2 regions of the Arthrobacter sp. V1I7 genome follow, and region 1 is predicted to be linked to the other one. Evidence: riboswitches for the same ligand, from Rfam matches in the RefSeq annotation. Region 1 holds a riboswitch; the other holds the start of a gene.
The links. Region 1 has a riboswitch for cyclic di-AMP ahead of QFZ69_RS17290 (M23 family metallopeptidase). Riboswitches for the same ligand answer to the same signal wherever they lie in the genome.

Region 1 (4,180 bases):
GATCCGTGCCGCACGCTCCAGGGCGGCGGGGGAGAAGAGGCCAAGCCACAGGCCGCCGTCGGACGCGAAATTCTTCTGCGGGGCGAAGTAGTACACATCCGCTTCGGCCACGTCGACGTCGAGTCCGCCGGCCGCGGAGGTGGCGTCGACCAGCACGAGGGCACCCTCATCGGCGCCGGCCACGCGCCGGACCGGGGCGGCCACGCCGGTTGAGGTCTCGTTCTGGGGCCACGCATACACGTCGACGCCGGCCTCCGCCCGCGCCGCCGGACGGGTGCCGGGCTCGGACTTGATGATGGAGGAGTCCGCCAGGAACGGCGCCTTGTTGGTGGCCGCGGCAAACTTCGAGCCGAACTCGCCGAACGAAAGGTGCTGGGCCTTGCTCTCCACCAGTCCGAAGCTGGCGATGTCCCAGAACGCGGTGGAACCGCCGACGCCAAGGACGACCTCATAGCCCTCGGGGGCGCGGAAGAACTCGCTGAGGCCGTTCCGGACCGAGCCCACGAGGTTCTTGACCGGAGCCTGGCGGTGCGAAGTTCCCAGCAGCGTCGCCGAGGCAGCCGAGAGGGCATCCATCTGTTCCGGACGGACCTTGGACGGTCCGGCGCCGAACCGGCCGTCCTTGGGGAGGAGATTTGCGGGAATCGTGATGCTGGTGTCGCTCACAGGGGCTCCAATTTTCGGCTGGTACAAAGCGTGGCTTGGGGGCGGCCCGGCAGGGGTGGCTGCAACGAAGCCTCCTTTTCATTCTGCCTGACTGCCGCGCGCGGGCGGGAAATGGGGCCGTCATAGTCCGGTCATTGAGACGTGTGCACGCAGCCGGAGGCCGTCGGGGAGAGCCGGTGATTATCCGGAGTAATTCAAAATAGGCTAGGCTGTGCTGCGAACGTACGGCGGACCCCGCCAAGGCACGCCGCGCGCATCGGCACGCGGTACGGTGGAAATGACGCAAGGACGGCGCTCGAGGAGCTGAACTCAATGACGGATCTGATCGATACAACCGAGATGTATCTGCGGACCATTCTGGAACTTGAAGAAGAGAACATTGTCGCCCTCCGCGCCCGCATCGCCGAACGGCTGCGCCACTCCGGACCCACGGTCTCGCAGACCGTCGGCCGGATGGAACGGGACGGCCTGGTGGTTGTTTCCGGGGACCGGCACCTTGAACTGACCGAAACGGGCCGGAAACGGGCCATCGGGGTCATGCGCAAGCACCGCCTGGCCGAGCGGCTTCTGGCCGACGTCATCGGCCTCGACTGGGCCTACGTCCACGAGGAAGCCTGCCGCTGGGAGCACGTGATGAGTGAGCGGGTGGAGCGGCGGATCTTCGAGATGCTCAACCACCCGACCGTTTCTCCCTACGGAAACCCGATCCCCGGGCTCGCGGAGCTCGGCGGCCTGCCGTCCCAGCCGTACGCAGTCGGCGTCGGCGTCGTGAACCTGCTCGAGGCGATGACCGGCTACGGCGCCGGTTCCCGGATTACGGTGAACCGGCTCGCCGAGCCCATCCAGGTGGAACCCGAACTGCTCGTCCAGCTGGACGAAGGCGGCATTCGTCCCGGTGCACTCGTGTCCCTGGAGCGCGTCGGGGAGTACATTTCGGTCCGGGTGCCGGATATCGAGGGCGCCCTCGAACTGCCCCCAGAGGTCGCCGCCCACGTCTTTGTTACCGTCGGTTAACCAGCCGTGACTCGTTGCTCGTGGGACCACCCATGAGTTGTGCACATGGAAGATAACGGGATTATTACTAGGTGCCTTAATCGCCTATAGTTAATGACCAGTACCGATACCAAAGCGTTATCTGATCCGAAGCCGAGCTCTGCCAGCGGATCAGTCGCCGAATCACCTTCTGGCAGAGGCGGGGGAACCACTTCCGGCTGTTTCCGAACAGCCTTGGGGTGAAGTCCGTCAGCGGCAAGCACACTCCACCGAGGGACTCTTCTGAATTCCCCTGTGTCTGGATGCTTGTTCACGGCGGACCGGGTCTTTGATCTCTCTGACCCGAATCCGACAGCTAACTCCGCAGGCTATCCAGAGAGGAACCGTTCTTGACCACCCAGACCACCCGGGGCCGTCGTCGTGCGACCGGCCCCGCTCCGGAGCCGCGCCCGGCCGTCGTCGTTTTGACGGACCGCCCGCGTGATGCGCACCGCGATGAACGCCGCGGCCGCCGGAGCCCGTTCCGGCAGGTAACGGACTTTGCCGCCGCCAGTGGCGTGGGGCAGCGGGCCGGCATCGCCCTGGCCGCTACCGGTCTGGTCTTGACGGTTACAGTTCCCGCCACCGGCCCGGTCATGGCCACCGACGGAGGCGCCTCGAGTGCGATCGCCGCCGCCTCGCAGCCTGACGTGACCGCCGCTTCCGCCGCAAAGATCGACTTCAGCCGCACCGCCGTGACCACCAAGGGCGACCCCGACGGAAAACTCAAGCAGCTGCTGAGCGCCCAGTCAGCGGGAAGCATCACCCGCGCCGCCTCCTCCGGGAGCCTCGGCGCGCCCATGGACAAGATGGTGACAGCATCGCCTTTCGGTTACCGGGTCAGTCCCATCACCGGCGGCTCCGGCGAGTTCCACCGGGGCCAGGACTACGCCGCGCAATGCGGAACGGCAGTCCTGGCCGCTGCCAGCGGCAGCGTCACGTTCACCGGCTGGCACCCCTTCGGCGGCGGCAACCGCGTGGTGATCGACCACGGCAACGGCCTGGAGACCACGTACAACCACTTGTCCTCATCCAGCGTGCGCGTTGGCCAGCAGGTCTCCCGCGGTGACGTTGTGGCGATGAGTGGCACTACCGGCGCGTCCACGGGCTGCCACCTGCACTTTGAAGTGATGGTCAACGGCGACGTCGTCGACCCCACCGGCTGGCTCTAGCCGAGTGATGACTCTCACATTATTGCGACACGCCGTGATCTGAATGTGACATTGCATCCCTATTGCGGTAACGTTTGAACCACGCCAACTTCTCCGAAGTTGGCGCTCTTGAGTGGATTGCCTAACTCTGCCACCGCTCAAGGTCCTTTCGCATGACATCGTCTGGCAGGGGCGGGGGAACCAATTTTGGTCTTCGCAAGAAGACCTTGGGGTTAAGTCGCAAAGCTTCCCAGGAAGCAGCGCGGCCGGGTGACTCCCATCCGAATCCGACAGCTCACCTCGTAGGCATTGGGAGAGGCTACTTTCGTGTCTTCACGCCACAATGCTGCGCGCCTGCGCGCTGGCGCGGCTCTGTTGAGCCCGCTGAAATCCAAGTCCCGTGCTGCCCTTGCCGGCGCCCGGAACGGATCTCACTCCGCCGACTCGATCTCTACTGAGTCCGGCCCGCAGGCCACGCACCTGCACGCAGTTCCCGCTTTTGGCGCGTCTTCGCAGTACACCCTTCGCTAAGTAACCCATTTCGGGGCGATCCGGCGTACCCCCAAGATGCCGGAGCGTCCTTACTCCGCGCCTGAAAGCGCGGTCCAAGGATCACGAAAGAGAGAACTTAATGACTACTCGTGCGAACTCTGCACGGCACCGCGCCGAGGTCACCAAGACCGGCTCGCTTGCTGTCATTGCCAAGGCTGTCGGCGAGAACGCTGGCACCATGGGCCGCCAGGCTGCAGTCGTAGCAGCCGCTTCCGGCCTCGTCCTGACCAGCGGTATCGCAGCCAACGCTGCCGAGACCAACGTTCAGCGCGAATCCACCTCGGCTTCCGCCCTCGAAATCCAGTCCGCCACTCCGGCAACGATTTCGGCAGCATCAACCATTGCCATCTCGTACGAGAAGCCGGCCGTTTCCACCTCGCCGGCTCCGGCCGTCGAGGCTGCGAAGCCGGTCCTCAAGGTCCAGGATTCCAATTCTGCAGCCGGCACCCAGGCTGCCTCCGGCGCCTCGGCCACCACGCAGGGACTGTCCGTTGCCAGCGGCAGCGGCGCAGCGATCGCTGCCGCCGCCTACGCCCAGATCGGCGTGTCGCAGGACTGCACGCGCCTGGCCTCGAACGCCCTGGCTGCCGCGGGCGTCAACTTCCACGGCTGGCCGGCCGGCTACCTGTCCCTTGGCCGCACCGTGGGCGCGGCTGAGGCTCGCCCGGGCGACCTCGCGTACTACAAGAACGGTGGCGTCGGCATGCCCCACATCGCTGTGTACGTGGGCAACGGCATGGCCGTCCACGGCGGCTGGAACGGCGGAACAACCGCGCTGT
Region 2 (4,180 bases), 170 kb from region 1:
TTCCTGGGCATGGCCCGGGACGAGGAAACGCTGGACATCATCACCTACGCCGAGCGACTCCCCGAGGACCTCACGGACCGCCAGATCTTCGTCCTGGACCCGATGCTGGCCACCGGCGGAACCCTGCGCGAGGCCATCAAGTTCCTCTTCAAGCGCGGCGCCTCCGACGTCACCTGCATCTGCCTGCTCGCCGCCCCCGAAGGGCTGGCGAAGCTGGAGGAACAACTCGCGGACGCCAACGTGACGATTGTGCTCGCGTCGATCGATGAGAAGCTCAACGAGAAGTCGTACATCGTGCCCGGCCTGGGCGACGCCGGCGACCGCCTCTACGGCATCGCCGGCTGACTAGCCACACCAAGCCGTGCCGCGGGCCGGTGCTCTGCGCCGCCTGCGGGCCACCGGGGGTTCCGCACAGCACCGCCCCGGGACTAGCCTGACCCCCATGGACTGGAAACTTGAACTCGTGTTTGTCCCGGTGTCCGATGTGGACCGTGCCAAGGACTTCTATGTCAACAAGGTCGGCTTCAACGCCGACTACGACGAGCGGCCCGTGGAGGGCCTCCGCTTCGTCCAGCTGACCCCGCCGGGCTCCGGCTGCTCGATCGCCATCGGCGAGGGCCTCAACGACGCGCCGCCGGGCACCGCCCCCAGCCTGCAGCTCGTCGTCAGCGACATCCAGGCCGCGCACAAACAGCTCAAGGACAACGGCGTGGACGTCAGCGACGTCGATATCCAGGACTGGGGGCACTTCGTTTATTTCGCCGACCCCGACGGCAACAAATGGGCCGTGCAGTACCTCCCCAACCGGCCCGACGGCTAGACCTCCCCCGGCCCTAAGGGCGGCGGCCCTGACGAGGGCTGTAGCCGGGCCGTGCGGGTGCCGTGCACGTGGGACGGCGCCGGCCACGGACGCCCCAGTAGCAGGAACGCCCCGGATCGCGGGGATCCGGGGCGTTCTGATGCTGTTGTGCGGGCGGGCAGTGCCTTGCGGTTTAGTACCAGTTGTGCGCGTAGTGGAAGTTCAGGGCCCCGCACGGGGAGCCGTACCGCTGCTTGATGTAGTCGAGGCCCCAATTGATCTGGGTCCGATAATTTGTCCGGTAGTCCGCGCCGGCGCTCGCCATCTTCTCGGCGGGCAGGGACTGGACCACGCCATAGGCGCCGCTGCTGGGGTTCGTGGCGGTGGTCTTCCAGTCCGACTCCTTGGTCCAGAGTTTCGCCAGGCACGGCATCTGGTCGGCGGCCCACCCGTAGGAACCCAGCTGGGCTGCGGCATATGCCTGCGCCCCGGCGGGGTCGTCGACGGCAACGGGCTTTGCCGCTTCAGGGGCCGGGGCCGGTGCCGGCGCCGGCGCTGGTGCCGCGGCTGGTGCCGGCGCGGCGGCAGGAGCGGCTTCGGCGGCGGGGGCCGGCGCTACGGCTGGCTGTTCCGCCGTGGCGGGGGCTTCTACGCTGGCCGCAGCCGAAGGTGCCGGGAGAGCTGCCGCCGAAGGCGCCGGCGACGGTGCGTCGGCGCGGACCCGTTCGAAGTCGAGGGGCGTCAGCAGGTCGGCCGCGATGGCGGACGCGCCGGCATTGCCGGCGCTGGAATGGCTGGACTCGGCAGCCTGTCCGGCCGCGCCGACTCCGAGGAGGACCGCGCAGGCGGTGGCGACGACGGCGGCCCGACGCCCGGTGTAACCGACGCCTTTGGCAAACCGGGACCGGGCCGGGATGGGCTGGGCTGGATCGGCGCGATGGCGGGAATCGGCACGGCGGGGCGTGCCTGCATCGCCGTCACGGCGCGTTTGTAGCTTGAATTCAGTCATGATGCCTCTCAACGCCTACGGAGTTAGCTGTCGGGTGCGGATGAGAAATCCGGCCGCACGGATTCTCACGTGTCGGCTTAACCCCAAGGGTGCCTGGATGCAGGCTGCCCGGGAACTCTGGGTTCCCCGCCTCTGCCTGGTCCAGCGGTTTCCGGGAGGCGGCAGAGTTGGGCGTCATCCGGATATGCGGCTCCAGTTCCGGCCGCACTCTATCGACCGTACAGGAGTTTCATACGTACGTCACATTTGGATAACGGAACACACGGCGGCGGTGTGTCGCCTTGCGCTCCTCCGCTGCCGGGACTGCGCGCCGATTCGACGGTGCACTGCTGCCCATCCGAGGCACCGCAAGCCGGGCGGCACGAAACCGTGGAAACGGGCGCCTGCGGCGGGCTGCGGGGTGGCCGAGAGGGCACACTAGGACGGCCGGGGGCCTCCGCGGAGCCGTACGGCAAATTCGGTCCGGCCCGGTCGGGAGCTGACTTCGACGCTGCCTCCGTGGGCTTCAACGATCGACTGCACGATCGACAGGCCCAGCCCGCTGGTCCCCTCGGCCGTGGGCGCCGGGGCCATGGTCTGAGCTCCCGGTCCGCCCGCCGTCCCGGAGCCGACGGACCTGCCGGCACCGCCGGCTGTCGCCGTCGTAACCGCCGGGTTTTTCCGGGCGGCATCCGCGCGGGCGAAGCGTGAAAAGACCTGGCTTAAAAATTCGGCGGGGATCCCGTCGCCGTTGTCGGTCACCGTGACCACCGCGCTCCCGTCGGCTGCACGCATCACGCCCGTGACCACCGTCGTCCCGGGGGCGGTGTGCTTGCGGGCGTTGGACAGCAGGTTCGCCAGAACCTGGTGGAGCTGCGTGGAGTCGCCACGGACCACCACCGGTTCCTCCGGGAGTTCCAGCCGCCAGGCGTGGTCCGGCGCCATGACCTTTTCGTCGCTGACCGTTTCGATCGCCAGCTGGGTCAGGTCCACGTCGCTGAGCTTGAGCGGCTGCCCCTCATCCAGGCGGGCCAGCAGCAGCAGGTCCTCAACCAGTGCAGTCATCCGCTCGGACTGGCTTTGCACCCGGGCCAGGGACTTCGCACCGTCCGGGGTGAAGTGCTCGGTCATCCGCATCAGCTCGGTGTAGCCGCGGATGGCCGTCAGCGGGGTCCGCAGCTCGTGCGAGGCGTCGGCCACGAACTGGCGCACTTTCATTTCGCTGTGCTGCCGCGCCTCCAGTGCCTTGGAGACGTTGTCCAGCATCTGGTTCAGCGCGTGGCCCACGCTGCCTACTTCCGTGCCGGGATGGGCAGCCGACGCCGGAACCCGTACCGCCAATGCCACCTCACCGGCGTCGAGCGGGAGGCGGGAAACCTTCGTGGCCACCTCCGACAACTTTTCCAGCGGCTTCATGGTGCGGCGGATGAGTACGGTGCCGGCGAGGCCGATGAGAACGAGGCCGCCGGCGGATACCACCACCATGGTCCACACGAGCGAGGACAGGGTGTTCTGCTTTTCGGCCAGTGGCAGTCCGGTCACGATGACGTCACCTTGGGGGGATTGCACGGCCGAGAGCCGGTACGCACCGGAGGAGAGTGTCCGGTCGACAGGGACGCCGTCGGGAAGGAGCGCGAGGAGGACCTGTTCGTCGTCGGGCGAGAGGCTTTTCCGGGTGGCGTCCCCGGCGAGGAAGCCGGCACTGCTGACCGCGCTGCCGGCGATACGGGCCGTCAACGTACCGATCCCTTGGCCCCTGGCTTCCAAGGGATCCGGCCTGCCTCCGGGGTTGCCGGCCGGGGGGCGACCAGCGTCGTTGGAAATCCGTGAAACCTGTCCAAGGCGTACGTCCAACTGGCGGGTCAGGAACGAATCCATGGAGGCATAGCTGAACAGCCCGATGGCACCACAGATGGCCACCAGCAGCGCCATGGCGACCAGGACCAGCCGGGTGCGCAGATGCCAGGTGGCGGGGTCCCGCCAATTGCGCCCGGGAGTGCGGACCTTACCGGAGATGTCGGACACGGATCAGTCCGCCGGCTTCAGGACGTAGCCTGCGCCGCGCACGGTATGGATCATCGGCGGGTGGTTGACGTCGATTTTCTTGCGGAGATAGGAAATGTACAGCTCGACGATGTTGGCCTGGCCGCCGAAGTCGTAATCCCAGACCCGGTCCAGGATCTGCGCTTTGCTGATGACGCGTTTGGGGTTCTCCATGAGATAGCGCAGCAGTTCGAACTGCGTTGCCGTGAGGTGCAGTTCCTCGCCTGACCGGGTAACTTCCCGGGTGTCGACATTGAGCACGAGGTCACCGACCACGAGTTCCGCTGAGTCCATGGCCGCCACGCCGGATCGCTGCACCAGCCGGTGCAAGCGCAGCAGGACTTCCTCCA

Region 2: linked by a shared signal. The riboswitch ahead of QFZ69_RS18070 (hypothetical protein) and the one ahead of QFZ69_RS17290 (M23 family metallopeptidase) in region 1 are both predicted to bind cyclic di-AMP.

The regions. Positions count from the first base shown of each region.
Region 1 covers NZ_JAUSYS010000001.1:3,772,193-3,776,372, reverse strand. Annotated here, with positions in the region: gene serC (phosphoserine transaminase) at 1-666, opposite strand, end outside; gene QFZ69_RS17295 (metal-dependent transcriptional regulator) at 979-1,680, shown strand; cyclic di-AMP (ydaO/yuaA leader) riboswitch at 1,826-2,044, shown strand; gene QFZ69_RS17290 (M23 family metallopeptidase) at 2,049-2,870, shown strand; cyclic di-AMP (ydaO/yuaA leader) riboswitch at 2,979-3,172, shown strand; gene QFZ69_RS17285 (NlpC/P60 family protein) at 3,481-4,180, shown strand, end outside.
Region 2 covers NZ_JAUSYS010000001.1:3,939,307-3,943,486, reverse strand. Annotated here, with positions in the region: gene upp (uracil phosphoribosyltransferase) at 1-345, shown strand, start outside; gene QFZ69_RS18075 (VOC family protein) at 443-820, shown strand; gene QFZ69_RS18070 (hypothetical protein) at 993-1,808, opposite strand; cyclic di-AMP (ydaO/yuaA leader) riboswitch at 1,809-1,965, opposite strand; gene QFZ69_RS18065 (HAMP domain-containing sensor histidine kinase) at 2,226-3,812, opposite strand; gene QFZ69_RS18060 (response regulator transcription factor) at 3,816-4,180, opposite strand, start outside.